3 regions of the Clostridium sp. LBM24168 genome follow, and region 1 is predicted to be linked to each of the others. Evidence: riboswitches for the same ligand, from Rfam matches in the RefSeq annotation. Region 1 holds a riboswitch; each other region holds the start of a gene.
The links. A riboswitch is a leader RNA that binds a small molecule or an ion and turns the genes downstream of it on or off. The one in region 1 is predicted to bind S-adenosylmethionine.
Positions count from the first base shown of each region.

Region 2: another riboswitch for S-adenosylmethionine. It lies ahead of metA (homoserine O-acetyltransferase MetA); the one in region 1 lies ahead of ACSVC9_RS08235 (trans-sulfuration enzyme family protein).
Region 3: another riboswitch for S-adenosylmethionine. It lies ahead of ACSVC9_RS13235 (O-acetylhomoserine aminocarboxypropyltransferase/cysteine synthase family protein); the one in region 1 lies ahead of ACSVC9_RS08235 (trans-sulfuration enzyme family protein).

Region 1 covers NZ_CP196861.1:1,669,733-1,677,104, reverse strand. Annotated here, with positions in the region: gene dapB (4-hydroxy-tetrahydrodipicolinate reductase) at 1-477, opposite strand, end outside; gene ACSVC9_RS08265 (TrkA C-terminal domain-containing protein) at 728-1,357, shown strand; gene ACSVC9_RS08260 (aspartate ammonia-lyase) at 1,803-3,212, shown strand; gene ACSVC9_RS08255 (GNAT family N-acetyltransferase) at 3,276-3,764, opposite strand; gene ACSVC9_RS08250 (helix-turn-helix transcriptional regulator) at 3,952-4,152, shown strand; gene ACSVC9_RS08245 (DUF6773 family protein) at 4,149-4,625, shown strand; gene ACSVC9_RS08240 (methylated-DNA--[protein]-cysteine S-methyltransferase) at 4,650-5,114, shown strand; SAM riboswitch class I at 5,187-5,292, shown strand; gene ACSVC9_RS08235 (trans-sulfuration enzyme family protein) at 5,381-6,553, shown strand; gene ACSVC9_RS08230 (zinc dependent phospholipase C family protein) at 6,764-7,360, shown strand; gene ACSVC9_RS08225 (glycosyltransferase family 4 protein) at 7,357-7,372, shown strand, end outside.
Region 2 covers NZ_CP196861.1:221,149-228,520, reverse strand. Annotated here, with positions in the region: gene ACSVC9_RS01085 (argininosuccinate synthase) at 1-817, opposite strand, end outside; gene ACSVC9_RS01080 (hydrolase) at 1,016-1,699, opposite strand; gene ACSVC9_RS01075 (homocysteine S-methyltransferase family protein) at 1,779-4,235, opposite strand; gene metF (methylenetetrahydrofolate reductase [NAD(P)H]) at 4,260-5,111, opposite strand; SAM riboswitch class I at 5,205-5,314, opposite strand; SAM riboswitch class I at 5,450-5,559, shown strand; gene metA (homoserine O-acetyltransferase MetA) at 5,648-6,562, shown strand; gene ACSVC9_RS01060 (isocitrate dehydrogenase (NAD(+))) at 6,623-7,372, opposite strand, start outside.
Region 3 covers NZ_CP196861.1:2,672,879-2,680,250, forward strand. Annotated here, with positions in the region: partial or broken gene ACSVC9_RS13230 (GntP family permease) at 1-893, shown strand, start outside; gene ACSVC9_RS13235 (O-acetylhomoserine aminocarboxypropyltransferase/cysteine synthase family protein) at 1,152-2,435, opposite strand; SAM riboswitch class I at 2,664-2,769, opposite strand; partial or broken gene ACSVC9_RS13240 (PTS glucitol/sorbitol transporter subunit IIA) at 2,996-3,352, opposite strand; gene nifH (nitrogenase iron protein) at 3,772-4,599, shown strand; gene anfD (nitrogenase iron-iron protein, alpha chain) at 4,633-6,225, shown strand; gene anfG (Fe-only nitrogenase subunit delta) at 6,241-6,591, shown strand; gene anfK (Fe-only nitrogenase subunit beta) at 6,609-7,372, shown strand, end outside.

The DNA of each region.
Region 1 (7,372 bases):
GTGCATCTCTAAAATTTGGAAGTCATAATTGTTTAATATGGTTGCTGCAATATTGGCAAGCATCATCATTACATTAACACCTAGAGTAATATTTGGGGCATAAACTATGCCTGTATTGAACTTATAAGCCATATTTTGAAACATCTCAGTATTTTCTTTAGAAAATCCCGTTGTACCTATTACCATATTTATTTTCATATTTGATAAGGTAGAGATGTTTTTTATTGTTGCTGAAGGAGTTGAAAAGTCTACAGCTATGTCGGGCTTGGTTTCAAAAATAATGGATTCAAGCTTATCCGAGGTGGATATCTTTATTTTAGATTTATTGTTTCCAAGTAGATTTCCAAGGCCTATTCCGCTTTTTTTACTTTCAGGACTGCAGATTGCAGATACAATTTCCATATTTTCCTGCTTTAAGATTTCATCGGCTATATATTTTCCCGTTTTTCCAATACCTATTAGTGCCACTTTAATCATTTGTAAATTACCTCCTGCTTCGTATTATAAAATTTATATTAACAACTTAAGTATATCATATAAGTTGTTAATTGTCATTATTAGCATAATTTTAGTTAGAATTTTTTATTTCTGCAGATGAATTAATAAATTATTATTTACATGGTATATAGAATAATCTATACTAGTTATGACTTAAACTAAATTGTTTTTATTATTGAAGGGAGGATTTGCTTTAAAATAGTAAATATTTTAAAGTGATATTTGAAAAATGTCATCACAATATATGATTAAACCTGTATATCAGAAGATTGCAGTTGACATAGCAAATAGAATAGCGGCAGGAGATTTTTCTATAGGAGATAAAATTTACGGAAGGTCATCTCTTGCAAGCCACTATAATGTTTCACCAGAGACAGTCAGAAGGGCTATTATTCTTTTAAATGATATGGATATAGTAGAAGTAGTAAAAGGAAGTGGAATTATTGTTAAATCTGTAGATAATTGTTTGAAGTTTATAGAGAAATTTAAAGAAATTAGATCAATAAATTCCATAAAAAAGGAAATATTAGATATATTTGAACAAAAAAATGTACTTGAAAAGAGGGTTCAAGTAAAAATTAATGAACTTATAGATTATTCAAATAGGTTTGCTAGGACAAATCCTTTTTCACCTTTTGAATTTCAAATATATTCTGGTCTTAGTATTATTGGAAAGACTATATGTGAAATTAAATTCTGGCAAAATACGAATGCTACTATAATAGCTATAAGAAGAAAAGGAAAGTTGATAATTTCTCCGGGACCATATGCTGTGTTTGAAGATAATGATATTTTTGTAGCAGTTGGGGATGAGGAGAGCTACGATAAAATTAAAAAATTTATTTATGGTAATGTCTAACATATATTATTAAAGTCATATTTTTTTAATTAAAAAAATATGACTTTAATAATATAATTACTTTAATGAATTATAATATAATATTGAGCCTTTTTTTATGAAAGTATCCAATTTTAAAGTTTCAATATATACAGCCAAGTTAAATAATCTGCAAAAGGAAAAAGCATTTGTATTTATAATCTGCAGCAGTAAAATATTCAGATAATTTATATAAATGTGGCAAAAGAATTATAATTCTTTTAATTTGTTTATTAATAATTTATTATTAAATAAGCAATAATAATAAAAATACGTCAGTAATAATAAAAATATATTTGAAATATGATTATTACTTGTTTATAATGTTAAATAAAATAATAAAAATGTAATTGTTCTATATGATATTAAGTGACCAAATTATTGCAAAAATATTTATGGATTATATTTAATAGGAGGTTTATTTGAAATGAGTTTTAGAATTGAAAGTGATTCTATAGGTAGTAAAGAAGTTCCAAAGGATGCTTATTATGGGGTCCAATCTTTGAGGGCATATAATAATTTCAATATTACGGGACTAAAAATGAACCCAGAATTTGTAAAAAGTTTAGTTCAGGTTAAAAAAGCTTCTGCAATAACGAATTGTGGAATTGGAATATTGAACGGTAAAATTGGACATGCAATTGTAGAGGCCTGTAATGAGATAATTGAAGGCAAGTTTAGAGAACAATTTATTATAGATCCTGTTCAAGGCGGTGCGGGTACATCCATGAATATGAATGCTAATGAAGTTATAGCCAATGTAGCTATAGAGCTTCTGGGCGGTGAAAGGGGAAATTATAGTATTGTGAGTCCAAATGACCATGTCAATATGGGACAGTCTACAAATGATGTTATACCAACATCAGGTAAAATTACTACCTTGAGGTTGGTATTGAAAGTTATAAGGCAATTAAACGAATTATATAAGGAATTAAAAGAAAAAAGTGAAGAGTTCAAAGATGTTATAAAGATGGGGAGAACCCAATTACAGGATGCTGTTCCAATTACACTCGGTCAAGAATTTAAGGCATATAGTGCCGTAATAAAAAGGGATATCATAAGAATAAAAAAAGCTTCGCAGGATATGAGAGTATTAAATATAGGGGGAACGGCTGTAGGAACTGGAATAAATGCTGACTGTGAATATATAGAGGAAATCGTTCCAAATCTTTCTATAATTGTTGGAATAGAATTCTGCCAGGCAGATGATTTGATAGATTCTACCCAAAATTTGGATGCTTTTTCCAATATATCTTCAGCGATAAGAACATGTGCAGTCAATTTGTCAAAAATGTCTAATGACTTGAGACTGATGTCTTCAGGACCGAGGACTGGAATTGGAGAAATAAACCTTCCGGCTGTACAAAATGGATCTTCCATAATGCCAGGAAAAGTAAATCCTGTTATACCTGAAGTATTAAACCAAATTGCATTTAACATAATTGGAAATGATGTCACAATAGCAATGGCAGTAGAAGCTGGTCAGCTTGAATTGAATGCATTTGAACCAGTTATATTTTACAATTTATTTGAATCTTTGGAGACCTTGTGTAATGGAATAAAGACTTTTAAAGATAATTGCATTAAGGGAATAACTGCAAACAGAGAGAAATGTAGGCAGCTTTTAAATAATAGCATAGGAATGATAACGGCACTGTCCCCTTATATTGGATACAATAAAGCGGCTCAAGCTGCAAAAAAAGCTATTAATACAGGAAGGTCTATAAAAGATATCGTACTTGAAGAAAAGATTTTAAAGGAAGAAGAATTTGAAGATTTTATAAATCCCTATGATATGATAGAACCTAGATATATTAAAAAAACAGTCAAAAACTGACATCCATTTTAGAGATTAAAGTAATTGGGCTCCATGTTGAATTTTTCATGGAGCACTTATAATTTAAAATTTAAGTATCATATCATACCAAGTTGCACCCCCATGTACTGATCTGGATATTCCCTTGTTTATATATCCAAATCCTTCATAATAGTGAATAAGTCTTTCCTTGCAGGTGAGAATTAATCCTTTTCTTCCGGAGAGTCTGGATGCCTCTATCATGTGATTCATCAATTTAGCTGCATTCCCATTGTTTCTATAGTCTGGTAATATATCAAGTCCAAAAATTGTCTGATAATTTCCATTTGGAATATGTAGAGAAGGTTCTTTGTACAGTTCGTCATAGATGGCAGTTTCATTTGTTATGCATCCATTTATAAAGCCAATTATTTTTTTATCCTCTTCTGCTACAAAAAAACTTTCCGAAAATATTTTTATACGCTGCCTCAAGGATTTTCTTGTAGCTGCTTCCGCTTTTGGAAAGCATATTGTTTCAATTTTTGCGACTGCGTCAAGATCTTCATCTTTTACCTGTCTGATTGAAATGTTCATTAGTATCGTCCTTTCATGAAAGTATTATATATAAAATAATATCATAATTTTCAATTAAAATTTATATTTTATAGAAAGTACTTGTAAACCTCAATTGTAAAAGTATAAAATATAAAACAAAATGAAATATATAATTTACATTTATACACATATATATTATAATAAATAGTGTAAGGAGGTTATAGACTTGAAGAACAAACGTATGAAGATTGCAAGAGTAGAATGTGATTTGTCCCAGGAACAGCTTGCGGAAAAAATAGGGGTTACAAGACAGACAATTGGTATGATAGAAGCTGGAAAGTATAATCCATCACTTAGATTATGTATTGCCATATGTAGAACATTAAATAGAACATTAAATGATTTATTTTGGGAGGAATATAAATGATAAATAAAAATTTTAAAGATGAGAGAATTATAGCTGAACAGCATAAGATAGCCAGCGATGCATTTCAGATGGTTTCCGTTTTTTTATTAATTTCTGTATTGTATAAGCAATTTATATTGGATGAACCATTTACTTCCTATATGACGGAATTTATTGCATTTTTTGGTGGATCATTCTACATTCTTATAAGAAATGTCATAAAAGGAAATGGTATATTTGATTCAAAGAAACATGGAAATAGAATATATTTGCTGAATAGCTTGATTTCAAGTTCAGCAGTTACAATAATTGCTAGTGTGTCAAATTACATGAAATATATACAAAATAGACAGAATATCGTAATGTTTTTTATAGAAATAGTTATCATTTTTTTAAGTTCATTCGCTATTACTTTTTTCTGTATGTGGGGAGTAGGATGGATTTCAAAAAAACGTGAAAATAAGATACGTAAAGAATATGAAGATGATATGTAAAGAATAATGAATGGAGGGTATAATATGTACAGCGCATATTGCTATGAATTTAAAATCGGGAAGTTAGTTATTGCCGAAAACAGCGGAAATATCACTCATATATATTTTGGAGAAAATATTCCTGAATATACAATGTGTATTGAGACATACTTAATTAAAAGGGTATATGAGGAACTTGAGGAGTACTTTAGTGGGACAAGGAAAGTTTTCGATATACCGCTGGCACCACAGGGAACTGAATTTCAAGGAAAAGTATGGAGAGCACTTCAGAATATCCCTTATGGGGAAACCTGTAGTTATAAGTATATAGCAGAAAGCATAGGAAATGCTAAAGCATACCGTGCAGTAGGCATGGCAAATAATAAGAATCCTATTGCGATTATCATTCCATGTCATCGTGTTATTGGTTCCAATGGAGATTTGATTGGTTATGCAGGTGGGTTAGGTATAAAGAAAAAGCTTCTAGATATGGAGAAGAAAAATAGTTAAAGATCAAATTACCATTAAACTTATTGACAATAAATTTTTTCTAGTATATTATGAAATAAATTAAATAATTGAATCTTATCAAGAGTGGTGGAGGGACTGGCCCTTTGAAACCCGACAACCAACATTTGTATATCGATGTATGGTGTTAATTCCAGCAGAATATTCTGAGAGATAAGAAAAATATTTTATGAAATTAAAGTTGTTTTTCTTATGAAAGACGGCTTTTTTTAATACAAATATTTATTAAATTTACAAGGAGGAAACATATGACCAAGGAAACTAGTTTTATAACAAAATGTGTACATGTAGGCAATGGTATTGATAAAGAGACAGGCTCTATTAGGCGTCCTATAACTATGGCAAATTGTTACAAACTTCCAGAGGATGCATCATCAATTAATTGGAGTGATCCAAACCAGATGCTTTATACAAGGAATACTTCTGCAAATCAGCTTTACCTTCAGCAAAGACTGGCTGCATTAGAGGGTGGTGAAGATTGTGTAGTACTGGCAAGTGGGGTTGCAGCACTTGCAGGAGTATTTTTTACATTTCTTAGAAGTAAATCTCATGTAATATGTTCGAATGTATCATACATAGCAGTTTACAGACTGCTTAACCAGTATCTTCCAGACAAGTATGGAATAGAAGCTACGCTTGTAGATACATCCAACCTGGAAGAAATAAAAAAAGCAATAAGACCTAATACAAAGCTTATTCATGTTGAGACACCTGGCAATCCAACTACGAAGATAAGCGATATTGCAGAAATAGCTAAAATTGCCAGGTCTATTGGAGCATTGTTTAGTGTGGACAGTACTTTTGCATCTCCATATTTACAGCATCCTCTTGAACTTGGAGCTGACCTGGTAGTTCATAGTTTGACAAAGTATATAAATGGACACGGTGATGCAATGGGTGGAGCGGTAATAGGAAAGAAAGAACTTATAGACAAAATAAAAAGTGAAGCTATGGTTAATCTTGGAGGTACAATAAGTCCGTTCAATGCATGGCTTATAATGAGAGGAGTTGTGACATTACCTCTTCGTATGAAACAGCACAGTGATACTGCACTTAAAGTTTCACAATATCTGGAGTCAAATCCATCCGTGAAATTTGTTGCATATCCTGGACTTGAGAGCCATCCACAACATAAAATTGCAAAAAAGCAGATGAAGATGTATTCTGGAGTCATAGCTTTTGCACTTAAAGCAGATAGCGAAACTCACAATAAATTCATAAATTCTCTTAAACTCGTTATTCCGGCAGTTTCTCTTGGACATGATGAAAGTCTAATTGTCTATACAGGTCCGAATGATGAAAGAATAAATTTTTATCCGGAAAAATTTAGGAATGGATATATAAGATTCAGTATAGGGCTTGAAAGTGCAGAGGATATTATCTATGATTTAAAACAAGCACTCGAAAAGTGTGGATTATAAACTAGAAAAGAGTATTACAGAACTATGTACCTGGTTTTGTAATACTCTTTTCTAGTTTATCTGTTTTTGAGCAATCATTAAAATCTAAAAATTTGTGAATTTAACATACATGAATATCTCTTAAATAAAACTTAACACAAACATGCAGTCAAAAAGCAGCTATAGGAAATATTATTATATTAGGGGAATATGTAAAGAGGTGTCAAGGTAATGATAATAAATACACATATATTATTTTCTAAAATTGTATATAAACATTGCTTAAGAGAATTAAATTTTAAATTAAACAAAATAATTTTTATGTATGGAAATATTAAACCAGATATTTCTCCTAATTCTTGCAGGAATCCCCATACTTTGAAGGATAGCTTGCATATTGTATCTAAATGTTTTAATCAACTTTCTCATGACGAACTGGATATCAATCAATTTTCGATGATTCTTGGGATTATGTGTCATTATATAAGTGATTATTTCTGTCTATATCATACTGAGGAATACAGTAAAAAAAATATTTTTAAGCATATAGCATATGAAATATTGCTTCATTTTAATTTACAAATTCTTCTCATATTTGGCAGACTAAAATTAATTGACAGTAGAAATTTACCGCAAAGGAATGTATTATCAATTGTTTTTGATATGCAGAAAAGATATTTTAAACAAAGGAGGTCATTTCTAAGAGATATAATTTATGCTGTATCAACTATAAATATGACAGTAGAATCAATAGTCTATTTTAACATCAATAATTTAGAAAATTTAGAAAATTATAATCTACCAAAAGGTATAGGAGGGATAATGTGAAAGTAGCTATTT
Region 2 (7,372 bases), 1.4 Mb from region 1:
CATAAACTCCTCTGGACTTCATCCCAACCAGTCTGTTTTCGACTATGTCAATTACACCAACTCCATTTTCTCCGCCTATTTTATTTAATTCACTCAGGAGTTCCACCGGATTAAGTTCTTTTCCATTAACTTTTTTTGGCACTCCCTGTTCAAAATATATTTCAACATATTCAGGCTTGTCCTTTGCCTTTTCTGCTGGAACAGTCATCGAGTACATGTCCCTTTTATGTTCATTTTCCGGATTTTCAAGGTCTCCGCCCTCATGACTGATATGCCATATATTCTTATCCTCCGAATATATCTTCTTCTTGGTTGCGGCAACCTCCACACCTTTTGAGTGCGCATAGTCTATGGCATCTTCCCTTGATTTTATATCCCATATTCTCCACGGTGCAATTATCTTTATAGAGGGATCAAAACAAGCTATTCCCACTTCAAAACGCACCTGGTCATTTCCTTTTCCCGTACACCCATGAGCTATGTACTTTGCTCCTTCCTTATGGGCAATCTCTACCAGTCTTTTAGCCATAAGAGGTCTTGCAAGAGAAGTTCCAAGCATATACTCATCTTCATACAACAAGTGTGCCTTCACAGCCTTGAAAAGATAATTTTTTACAAATTCCTCCGTAACATTTTCTACATAGATTTTTGAGGCCCCTGTCTTCAATGCTTTCTTCTTTACTTTTTCATAATCATCTTCCTGTCCTACATCTATACAAACTGCTATTACATCAAGATCATAATTCTCCTTGAGCCATGGAATTATAATCGAGGTATCCAATCCACCCGAATATGCTAATACTACTTTGTCTTTCATAAAATGACCCCCATCGTATTTAAATATTATCTTCGTTTTTATATTATAATTATACATATAATATTATAATTATGCAATACATTTTTTCAATTATATATAACTGTTCAACCCATATTTCACTTTAGTCTTCAATTTGAATTTTAATGATTTTTATGCATAATTATAAATCGCTGGACAACTTATCCACCGATTTATAATCTACATATTTCGATATCTGTTCATACTTTCTTTAAACAATTCAGCCGTAGATGGAGGAGTATATGAAACAGCATTTGCACCTGCCCTGATAGTTTCCTTTATGGATTCCTCATCCCTGCCGCCTGTCGCCATTATAGGGAATTCAGGAAATCTTCTCCTTATGCTTTTAACAAGTGCAGGAGTATTGCTTCCAGCAGATACATTCAGAATCGAAACACCTGCGTCTATTCTCTTCTGAATATCATCCCTTTCTGAAACAACTGTTACAACAATTGGTATATCAATGGAATCACTCATGGCTTCTATTACTTCATTGGATGTAGGGCTGTTCACAACAACTCCCATGGCACCCGTAAATTCTGCATTCAATGCTAGATTTACAACTCGTTTTCCTGTGGTAACCCCTCCTCCTACGCCGCAAAAAACAGGCACATCAGAGGCTGCTACAAGAACTTCAGTTATCACAGATTGAGGTGTAAAGGGATATACGGCAAAAACTGCATCTGCATTTATATTTTTTATAATTGCTACATCTGTTGTAAAAGCAAAAGATTTCAACCTCTTTCCAAAAACCTTGATTCCAGATGCCTCTCTGATTATATCAGGAAGATTTATCATATGACCTCTAAGAGTTCCACTTATCTGCGGGACATATTTACCCACTTTTCCATTAACATTTTCCATAATATTTTCTCCTAAAATCAATTAGACTATTTATAAATATATTTTATATGAATTCTTTAAAATATTCCATATAAATTTTTTATTTGGCAAATTCTAATTTATTTTCTAGAAAAATCTTTTCGGCTATTTTAACTGTATCTCTGGCATCTTTTGCATAAAAATCCGCCCCTATCATATCCGCATATTCCTGATTCAATACAGCTCCGCCAACTATAACCTTGCAGTACAGATTATTTTTTCTAAGAGCCTCTATTGTCTTTTTCATATTTATAACAGTGGTGGTCATAAGTGCGCTTAATCCTACAACTTTTATGTTGTTTTGTTCCACGCAATCAACCACCCTTTCGATATCAACATCTTTTCCTAGATCTATTACATCAAATCCATAATTCTCCAGAAGAACCTTCACTATATTTTTTCCTATGTCATGTATATCACCCTTGACTGTGGCCAGCACTACTTTTCCCTTTGCCTCATTGCTCTGCCCACTTTCAGCTATGTTCTTCTTTATCACTTCAAATGACTTTTTTACAGTTTCTGCAGATTGCATAAGCTGCGGCAGGAAGATTTCCTTTGTCTCATATTTTGCTCCCACTTCATCCAGTGCCGGAATTACATATGAATTTACTATATCCAGAGGTTTCTTTAATTTCAAGAGCTGGCTGGTAGCCAGAACTGCCTCATCCTCCATACCATCTATAATTATCTGTTTTAAATCTTTTCCAGCTATTTTATCTTTTTTATTTTCTCCCGACTTTTTCTTGTTTCCTGTTCCACTTCTTTTATTTTCATCTGTCTGTTCCTTAATTCCCCTGTACTTTTCTATAAAGTCTTTACTGTCCACGTCCCTATACGAAAGCACCTCAAATGCAGCTATGGCATCTTTCATTCCTTCGTCCCCGGGATTCATTATTGGCAAATCCAATCCAGCTTCCAGCGCCATAAGTAAAAATGTTCTATTCAAAAGCTTTCTATTTGGAAGTCCATAGGATACATTACTCACACCAAGTGTTGTCTTAACCCCAAGCTTTTCCTTGACCATTCTTATTGCCTTTATCGTCTCCATAACTTCCTTCTGCTGGGCGGAGGCCGTAAGAGAAAGACAGTCGACTATTATATTGTTTCTTGAAATTCCAAACATTTCAGCCTTTTTTACAATTTTCTCTGCAATTGCAAATCTTTTTTCCGCCGTCTTTGCTATTCCTGACTCATCCAGGGTAAGAGCTATAACACAGCCTCCATACTTTTTAACTATAGGGAAAACCGCTTCCATAGTTTTTTCTTTACCATTTACAGAATTTATAAGAGGCTTTCCTCTATACAATCTTGCTCCAACCTCAAGCGCATCCGGATTTGGGCTGTCTATACTTATTGGAAGGTATGAAACCTGCTGTATTGCTCTTACAGCTTTTTTCATCATTTCAACTTCATCTATTTCCGGTAGTCCTACATTAAGCTCGAGTATGTCAGCACCCTCTTCTTTTTGGCAAATGGCTTCTTTCTGGATGTACCCTATTTTTTTCTTCCTCAGCTCCTGCTTGTATGCCGCCTTTCCCGTAGGATTTATTCTTTCCCCTATAATCTTTGTTCTATCACCTATTATCACAGTTTCATTTCCCGAAGTCACTGCAGTATATTTCCTTTTCTCCAAATTCAAAGGTTTAAGATCACTTACCGATTTTATAGTAGCTTTGATAAATTCAGAATTCGTGCCGCAGCATCCTCCAAGTATTCTTACTCCTTTTTCTGCCATAATTCTCATTTGCTCTGAAAATTCAGATGCCTCTACATCATAATAGGTTTCATTTCCGTCATATTTTGGAAGTCCTGCATTTGGTTGGACCATAACCGGAATAGAGGAATACAGTAAAATTTCATCAACTATTTTCTGAAGATCCCTGGGTCCGAGTGAACAATTAACTCCAAGTACATCAACCCCCAGACCTTCAAGAACGAAGACCATGGTCTTGGGATCCGTACCCATAAGAGTTCTCCCATTTTCCTGAAAAGTCATGGTGCAAAAAACCGGAAGAGAGCTGTTTTCCTTGGCTGCAAGTATGGCAGCCTTGGTCTCATATATATCCATCATAGTCTCAATCAGTATCAGGTCGGCTCCTTCTCTTTCACCTATAACTATCTGTTTCTTGAAAAGCTTATATGCAGTTTCAAAGCTGAGACTTCCCGTAGGTTCCATAACCTGACCTATAGGCCCTAGGTCCAGTGCCACAAATTTATCCTTTCTTCCCCTGACTGCAGCTTTTGCAATTCTAACTCCAGCCTCGATTACTTCATCCGAAGAATATTCAGAACTGCTGTATTTTAGTTCATTTGCCCCAAAAGTATTTGTTATTATAATATCTGCACCGGAATCCAAATAAGTCTCATGTATTTTCTTGATCGTATTTCCATTTGTTATGTTCAATATTTCAGGAAGTTCTCCTGCTTTAAGTCCGCTTTTCTGGAGCATGGTACCCATAGCTCCGTCAAAAAATATGAATCTATCTTTGAATCTTTCAATTAGATCCTCAAAAGTCATATAGCTCACCCCTTTTCATCCACCCTATAAATTTTCTACTATGTAATTTACAGCAGTTAAATCATTCATAGTATACAGATGGATGCCTTTTATTCCGTTTTTTATTAAATCCAATGTCTGATTTAAACTATATTCAACTCCTGCCTTAAAAAAATCTTCATCACTTTCACCATATTTATCTATTATATTTAAAAGTTTTTCAGATAAATTTGCACCTCCAAGTGAGCTCATATTTTTAATCTGCCTTGCCTTTACAACCGGCATTATACCGGCCACTACAGGTATATTCAGTCCTATTTTATCCATTTTTTCCCTGAATCTATAAAAATAATTGTTGTCGAAAAAAAACTGGGTAATAAGAAAATCAACTCCACAATCCACCTTTTCCTTAAGATGCAGAATATCTTCATCCAAATTCTTTGACTCGGCATGTCCCTCAGGATATGCTGCCGCTGCAATACATAGGTTGCCTTTTTTGGAGATATATTTCACCAGTTCCTTGGCATATCTATACTTGGTATTTATAAATGCATCAGCATTTCTCACAATGTCTCCCCTAAGTGCAAGTATATTACTTACTCCCCCTCTTGTAAGTTCAGATATATATTTCTCTATTTCCTCCTCTGTAGAATTTATACAGGTGAGATGGGACAGTACCTCTATATCGTATTTATCTTTTATATACAAAGCAGCCTCCATGGATCCATCTTTGCTTCTCCCTGCTGCTCCATAAGTCACGCTTATAAAATCCGGGTTCATTTTACTTAAATTATTGATTTTATTTTCAAAACTGCTAAAATTATTTTTATTTTTTGGCGGTATTGCCTCAAAAGAAAGTATAAATTCCTTATTGTTAAATATATTTATTATACTCATAAGCTCTCTCCTCATAAAAATTTAGTTAATAAAAAGCTGCCTCCTATTTAAGAAAAGCAGCCTAAATTCATATCATCTCATTACAGCGTTCTTTTCTTATCTCTCAGAATTTTCACTATTCTGTAGGAATTAACACCTTGCATGAGCTACATGCTGGTTGTCGGGTTTCTCAGGGCCAGTCCCTCCACCTCTCTTGATAAGAACAATATTAAGTTGTTAAATTACAGTTTATTTAATGCTAATACTTTTTAGTGTACTTGTCAACACAAAAATTTTAAATTCAATTATCTTGACAGACACATAATTTTGGTATATCATATTCATTAAAATCAAATAAAATCTTATCAAGAGTGGCAGAGGGATAGGCCCAATGATGCCCGACAACCAGCATTTTTCATTTGAATGTATGGTGTTAATTCCTACAGAATTTTTTTCTGAAAGATAAGAAAAATAGTTCGATATCGCAAGCCATTTTTCTTATATAGAAAAATGGCTTTTTATTATTCATAATCAATTATTTGTAAAGGATGAGTCATATGCCAATAAATATACCTAATGGTCTTCCAGCTTCCAAAATATTAAAAGCCGAAAATATATTCGTGATGAACGAAAAACGTGCAACCAGACAGGATATACGACCTCTTAATATAGTCATATTGAATCTGATGCCAGTTAAAACCGTCACTGAAACACAGCTGCTCAGACTTCTTAGTAATTCTCCGCTTCAAGTGAATATAACCTTGATATACCCACAATCCCACATGACAAAAAATACTTCTGAAGAATACCTTTTTAAGTATTACGAAACCTTTGATGAAATACGGGATAAAAAATTTGACGGTATGATAATAACAGGAGCACCTGTTGAAAAACTAAAATTTGAAGATGTGGATTATTGGGATGAGCTTACTGAAATAATGGACTGGTCTTTAAAAAATGTATATTCCACATTCCACATATGCTGGGGAGCACAGGCCGGCCTTTACCATCATTTTGGCATTCCAAAATATCTATTGGACAAGAAGATGTTCGGTGTATTTCCACATACACTGAATAAAAGAAATGTAAAATTATTAAGGGGTTTTGATGATTTATTTTATGCACCACACTCAAGACATACCACCATAAAAAGAGAGGACATTGAAAAGGTTCCTGAACTTGAACTACTATCAGAATCAGAAGAAGCAGGAGTCTATATAGTGGCTACAAAAGGAGGCCGCGATATATTCGTTACCGGTCATTCTGAATATGATACCCTTACATTAAAAGCCGAATATGAAAGGGACAAGGCAAGTAATCTTCCTATAGAAATACCTAAAAATTATTTCCCTGATGATGACATAAAAAAAGCCCCTCTTTCCAGATGGAAGGGACATGCTAATTTATTATTTTTGAACTGGCTTAACTACTACGTATATCAGGAAACACCTTATGACTTAACCAGACTCTAATTTAATTGTAGAAAACTGCAGAATTACTGGCAACAGAAATCTGCAGTTTTTTATTTGTATTCAATTGAGGTCTAATTTTGAAACTATTGCATCTGTAAATTCATCAGTAGTAGAATTCCCACCCAGATCACAGGTCAAGTACTTTCCTTCTTTTAACACGCTTTCAACTGCATTCTCTATCCTATCTGCAGGAGCATCTTCTCCCAGATATCTAAGCATCATGATTGATGAAAGTATTATAGCAGTAGGATTAGCTTTATTTTTTCCTGCAATATCAGGTGCAGATCCATGTGCAGCTTCAAATACTGCCGCATCCTCACCTATATTCGCTCCGGGAACCAGCCCAAGTCCCCCTATAAGCCCCGATGCCATATCAGATAAGATATCTCCGTATAAATTAGGCATAACCAGAACATCATAATTTTCAGGATTTAACACAAGCTTCATGCTCATAGCATCTACTATCACACTTTCAAATTCAATATTATCATATTCTTCTGCTACTTCCTGTGCAGTTTTCAAGAAAAGTCCATCTGAAAGTTTCATTATATTTGCTTTATGAACTGCCGTAACCTTTTTCCTTCCATTCTTAACTGCATAATCAAAAGCAGCTTTCACTATCTTTCTACTGGCACCTTTTGATATTATCTTGATGCTCTCAGCTATTTCACTGTTTATCATATGCTCTATGCCTGCATATAAATCCTCGGTATTTTCTCTAAAAATAACCATATCTACATTTTCATATCTGGATTTTACTCCAGCATAGGTTTTTATAGGTCTTATATTCGCATATAAATTTAACTCTTT
Region 3 (7,372 bases), 1.0 Mb from region 1:
GAAATTTTTTAACACAGATCTTTACTCTGCACCTGTATTTGGTATACTGGGAAGTATAATTTTACTTGTCGGCGGACTGACTTATATAGAATGGAGAAGGCGTTCACTTAAAGCAGTGGGAGAAGGTTACGGTACAAATCACATTAATGAACCCGTTAATGTATCAGATGAAAACTTGCCAAGCCCTGCTCTGGCAATACTCCCATTAGTTACAGTACTTGTATTATCCCTGGTTTTACAGAAATTAATTTTTCCCCACTGGGATATTGCTTCATGGGTAACCCAAGCACCTTACAATATTGATAAAAATAGTGTCATTGGTTCAATGAACAACTGGGCACTTATTATCTCACTCGTAGTAGGCGTCATTATGGCCTTACTTATTAACCCAAAAGCTTTAAAAGGTAATGTGAGTCAGGGTCTCAGTGCCGGTGCAATTGGTTCTCTATTGGCAGTTATGAATACAGCTTCTGAAGTTGGTTATGGCAATGTTATAAAAACACTTCCGGGTTTCAGCGGTATAGCCAATGCTTTAATAAACATAAACCCTAATGGTACTCCATTATTATCTGAAGCAGTTACTGTAAACGTTATGGCCGGAGTTACCGGATCAGCCTCCGGTGGAATGAGTATTGCACTTGATATGTTCCATACAAAATATCTAGATTGGGCTGCAAATACCGGTATATCTCCTGAATTACTCCACCGTGTTGCCGCTATGGCTGCAAGGAGGAATGGATACATTACCCCACAACGGTGCAGTAATCACCCTTTTGGCTATTACAGGTCTAACACACAAGCAATCATATAAGGATATATTCGTCCTGACCATGTTTAAAACAGCAACCTGTTTCTTTCTTGTATTTTTACAGAGTATATTCCACTTTATATAATTCCCTATATAATAACGAGCAAAATATAGTTAATACGGGAATATCCTGAATTCAGAATAATTACAATCTTTTCGGAAGGATATTCCTGCATAATTTCTTTTATAAATTTGAGAAACACTTTTGAATCCTTTTATTTCTATGTGAAATTATTATAGAAAAGAAATCACTTCTAAAAATATAAAAAGTCAAGTTTCTTCGACATTAACTATATAATATTGAAGAAACTTAACTTTCACATTCTCTATTAGTTATATCCTATCAAATTTTAGCAAGTGCCTGATCCAAATCATATATAATATCGTCAATACTCTCTACACCTATTGAAAGTCTTATAAGATCTGGAGTTATTCCAGCAGCTCTTTGTTGTTCCTCATTTAACTCAGCATGTGTAGTACTAGAAGGATGTATTACAAGAGATTTTGCATCTGCTACATTTGCAAGCAATGAAAATAATTTAACACTATTTATAAATTTCTTTCCTGCTTCAAGTCCTCCCTTTATTCCAAATGTAAATATGGAACCTGCACCTTTTGGAAGATATTTCTTTGCCAAATCGTGATATGGACTACTTTCAAGTTCAGGATAGTTTACCCATGAAACTTTTGGATGCTTACTTAAAAATTCAACTACCTTTCTTGTATTTTCTACATGCCTTTCCACCCTAAGTGAAAGTGATTCCAATCCTAAGAGAAAATAAAATGCACTCTGCGGGCTTAATGTTGCTCCCGTATTTCTAAGAAGCTGAACCCTAGCTTTTAAAGCAAAGGCAATTGGTCCCTGATCTGCATAAACAAGTCCATTATAACTTTCATCTGGTGTAGTAAAATCAGGAAATTTTCCACTTGCTGCCCAGTCAAATTTTCCCCCATCTACTATAACTCCACCAATAGTTGTCCCATGTCCACCAATGAATTTTGTTGCTGAATGCACAACTACATCTGCACCATATTCTATTGGTCTTACAAGATATGGAGTACCAAAAGTATTATCTATTATAAGTGGTATCTTATTCTCATGAGCTATATTTGCTACAGCTTCTATATCCAATACATTAATCTTTGGATTTCCTAATGTCTCAGCATAAACTGCCTTTGTCCTATCTGTAATAGCCCTTCTAATATTTTCAGGATCATCAGGATCAACAAATGTTACATCGATTCCTAATTTCTTTAATGTTACTGAAAATAATTCATATGTGCCACCATAAAGTGTACTAGCAGAAACTATATTATCTCCTGAATTTGCCACATTTAATATTGAATACAGTATTGCCGCCAACCCTGATGAGGTTGCAAGTCCTGCACTTCCTCCTTCAAGTGCTGCTATTCTCTGTTCAAATACATCTTCTGTTGGATTCATTATTCTAGCATAAACATTGCCTGGTTTTTTCAACTGAAAAAAATCTGCTGCCTCATCTGCATTTTTAAAAACAAAAGATGTAGTCTGATAAATTGGAACTGCCCTTGCTCCTGTTGTTGGATCTGGAACCTGTCCTGCATGTACCTGTAATGTTTCAAACCCTAATTTTCTCTCTTCACTCATTCTTATCTCTCCTCACATTTATATAGTAAAATTATTCTTTTTTATTCTTTTTTGATTCATTATTATAATTATTGTGACTATTATGATTATTCACAACAGCAGCATTTACACATTAACTTCACTACAATCACTTCCAATCCAAATTTAATATTATATTATGCCTTTCTATTAATTAGCTAAATAAAAAACTTCCTACAAGAAACTGTGGGAAGTTATAATCCTTGACGTTTCTCATCTCTCAGGTATTACCTGCTGGAATTAGCACCGTTGAACAAAAATTCATTCAGGTTGCCGGGCATCATAGGGCCAGTCCCTCTGCCTCTCTTGATAAGAAGTTAAATATTCAATTAATTTATATATACTATATAATCTTTTTATTGGTTTGTCAATAGCAAAATTAAAAATTTCTATCCCTAAATATATTGAAAGCTTAAATTATTCTATTTTTATAATTACTTCAGCCTTGATAAAAATACTGCCTATGGCTCTTTCATCAAGAACAAGCATCTCGCTTTCCTTAGTTTTACAGATAAATTTTTTAATAGATAATACATAAATAGTTACTTTGAAAATACTATAATGCCACCAATATTTATTTTAGGTGAAGTAGAGCCTTTTAATGCAATCTGTCCTGGTAAATCCACGTCGTTTCCTGAAAATTCAAGCGTACAATGTCCCATTTATTTCAGAGTATGCATAGCTTCATCTCCTATGCAAGTTATAGTATAAACTTCGTTCCCAAATATAAGTTTATCACCTACAACTATATCTTCTTTAAAATTCTCGATAGTATGAAATATGGAAATTTCAGCCGGTCCTGCCGGAGCATTATTATTAAATATAACAAGACTATTACATGCCTCCAGCAGTTCAAATGCAGAATCACCTATTCCAATAACTTTAGATTTATATTTCATAATAAATATTCCTCCCCAGCATAAAAATTTATATAGCAATAAAAACCTTTTCACAACTTATAAAAGCTTTGTTCTTCAACATAATCATAACACGTACCTTATATGTCCTCATAAATAATATTAGGATAAATATCAATTTGAGTAATATGTGCTGAAATTAAACTCTTTGTATAAATCAATTCCATTTTATTATGTTTTGTACAAAATATTTATAAAATCTTATACGTAGTCAAAGATATTCATGTATAAAATATAATCTTTCCTTGAATAATCATCAATAAATTAAACTTATTTTTTATAAATTAATAAAAAATAGCCATAATATATTGACAATTATTAAACTCTACAATATAATCAAATGAAACAATATAAAACATAACATTCTGGAAAATATTTTGGAAATTAAGGAGGTATTTAAAATGACAAGAAAAATTGCATTTTATGGAAAGGGCGGTATAGGTAAATCAACTACCCAGCAGAACACCGCAGCAGCAATGGCACATTTCTACAATAAAAAAATATTCATACATGGATGTGATCCAAAAGCCGATTCAACACGTATGATTCTAGGTGGAATGAGCCAGAAAACATTAATGGACATGCTTCGTGACGAAGGTGAAGAAAAAATTACAGCCGAAACAATTGTAAAGACAGGATACGGTGATATCAAATGCGTAGAATCAGGCGGTCCTGAACCAGGCGTAGGCTGTGCAGGTCGTGGTGTAATAACAGCAATTGATCTTATGGAAAAAAATGGTGCATATACTGAAGATCTGGATTTCGTATTTTTCGATGTACTTGGTGACGTTGTATGCGGTGGATTTGCAATGCCGCTTCGTGATGGTAAGGCACAGGAAGTGTATATTGTTGCTTCTGGTGAAATGATGGCAATATATGCTGCAAACAACATCTGTAAAGGCCTTGTTAAATATGCAAACAGGAGCGGTGTACGTCTCGGCGGAATCATATGCAACAGCCGTAATGTAGACAGGGAAAGAGAATTCTTGGAAGAATTTACCTCGGCAATCAATACACAGCTTATTCATTTCATGCCGCGTGATAATATCGTACAAAAAGCAGAATTCAATAAAAAAACAGTTATCGAATTTGATGACAAATGCAATCAGTCAAAAGAGTATGGAGAACTTGCACGCAAAATTATAGAAAATAAAATGTTCACCATTCCTACGCCTCTTGAAATGCCACAGCTTGAAGCCATGGTCGTGAAATACGGTATCGGCGATTAAGAAAATATATCAAAATAAGGGGAGGAATTAATTATGCCATATCATTTGTTTAAATGCAGTGAATGTATTCCAGACAGGAAACAGCATGTAGTTGAAAAAGGAAAAGATGAAAAATTGACAGATGCACTTCCACTCGGATATTTGAACACAATTCCAGGCACTCTTTCAGAAAGAGGCTGCGTATATTGCGGTGCAAAACATGTTATAGGCACTCCGATGAAGGATGTAATTCACATGAGTCACGGACCTATAGGCTGCACTTACGATACCTGGCAGACCAAACGTTATATAAGTGACAATGACAATTTCCAGATCAAATATACTTTTGCTACAGATGTAAAAGAAAAAAATATAGTATTTGGAGCTACAAAATTGCTGAAGGAAAATATTATTGAAGCTTTCAAGGCATTTCCAAAAATAAAGAGAATGACTATTTACCAAACCTGCGGTACCGCTCTTATAGGAGACGATATAGAGGCTGTTGCAAAAGAGGTAATGAATGAAATGCCGGACGTGGATATATTCGTGTGCAATGCTCCCGGTTTCGCCGGTCCAAGCCAGTCTGGAGGCCATCACAAAATAAATATAGCATGGGTTAACAACAAAGTAGGTACTCATGAACCTAAAATAACCAGTGACTATACAATAAACTATGTAGGTGAATACAATATCCAGGGTGATCAGGAGGTTATGCAGGACTATTTCAAGAGAATGGGAATACAGGTGCTTTCAACCTTTACAGGTAATGGTTCCTATGACGACTTAAGGGGCATGCATCTAGCAAAACTGAATGTACTTGAATGTGCACGTTCTGCCGAATATATCTGCAACGAATTGAGAAAGCAGTATGGAATTCCGCGTATGGATATAGACGGATTTGGATTTGGACCATTGTCTGCATCACTAAAGAAAATCGGACTGTTTTTTGGAATTGAAGACAGAGCCCAAGCCATAATAGATGAAGAAACTGCCAGATGGAAACCTGAACTTGACTGGTACAAGGAACGTCTAAAAGGCAAAAAGGTGTGCCTGTGGCCGGGTGGATCAAAGCTATGGCACTGGGCACATGTAATACATGAAGAAATGGGAGTTGAAGTTGTTTCCGTATATACAAAATTCGGTCATCAGGGTGATATGGAAAAGGGTATATCAAGATGCGACTGTCAGGGAGCGCTTGCCATAGATGACCCTAATGAGCTTGAATCTCTTGAAGCTATGAAAACACTTAAACCTGATGTAATCTTTACAGGCAAAAGGCCGGGTGAATATGCAAAGAAAATTGGTGTTCCGTATATAAACGCACATGCATACCATAATGGTCCATATAAGGGATTTGAAGGATGGGTCAGATTTGCGCGTGATATATACGATGCAATTTATTCACCGGTTCATCAGCTTGCATTTGTAGATATAACAAGAGATGAAATACCTGAAGAGAGAAGGTTTATAACTGCAAAGATGAAATCCGATGAAAATCTGAGCCAGGAAATAACAGCTTCATCAACGCTTAGAGAGTATACCGGAGAATATGATAGTGTTTCTTCACTGCGAAATAAAACAGATGATGATTATCCTTATTTAAAGGAACAAAAAGAAAAGCGCAAAGAAGTCAGCAGGGCATTATAGTGGAGGTGTATGTCTGTGGAAAATGATATGAAAGACAAGGTAGATCAGCTTACAAATTATATAATGAAGAATTGTCTCTGGCAGTTTAACTCACGTGCCTGGGACAGAGAAAATCAAAATGAAGGCATACTTACAAGAACCATGCAGCTCTTATGCGGTGAACCAGTTGAAAAAGAAACACCGGCTGGAAGGTATTACTGGTCTGAAGCTGTATATCTGGCAGAAGTTTATAAAAGCAGATATGAATGGATAAATGATATGAGCAAAGAAGAAATCAAGGTACTTATGAAGAAGCTGAGGGACAATATAGATTATCTGACTATTACAGGGTCATTGAATGAAGAACTTAAAGATCCGCTATATTAAGAGAGGAGGCATAAAACATGTCTTGTGAAGTAAAAGAAAAGGAACGCCAGGGTATTATAAATCCCATATTTACATGTCAGCCCGCTGGAGCGCAATATGTCAGTATAGGAATAAAGGATTGTATCGGACTGGTTCACGGCGGTCAGGGATGCTGTATGTTTGTAAGACTTATATTTTCCCAGCATTTCAAGGAGAGTTTCGAACTTGCTTCCTCATCACTGCACGAGGATGCCGCAATATTTGGTGGCCTTGGCCGTGTTGAGCAGGGTGTTGACGTTCTTCTGATGAGGTATCCAAATTTAAAGGTAATACCAATAATAACAACCTGTTCCACAGAAGTTATAGGTGATGATATAGATGGCGTTATAACAAAATTGAATAAAGGCCTCCTGAAGGAAAAATATGCAGGAAGGGAAGTTCATCTTGTTCCAATCCATACTCCAAGTTTCAAAGGAAGCATGATAAGCGGATATGATGTAGCCGTAGAAGCCTTTTTAAAGGCTTTTGCAAAAAAAGATAAACCAAACGAAAAAATAAATTTAATTACCGGATGGGCAAATCCCGGAGATGTAAAGGAACTGAAGCACATTCTGAAAGAAATGGATATAGATGCCACAGTTCTGTTTGAAATCGAAAAATTTGATGCACCACTCCTTCCCGAAGATCATGCAGAACCTCGTGGAGAAACTACAATTGAAGATTTAAAAGATACTGCAAATGCAATTGGTACAATTGCACTCAACAAATATGAAGGCGGAAAAGCAGCTGAATACCTTGAAAA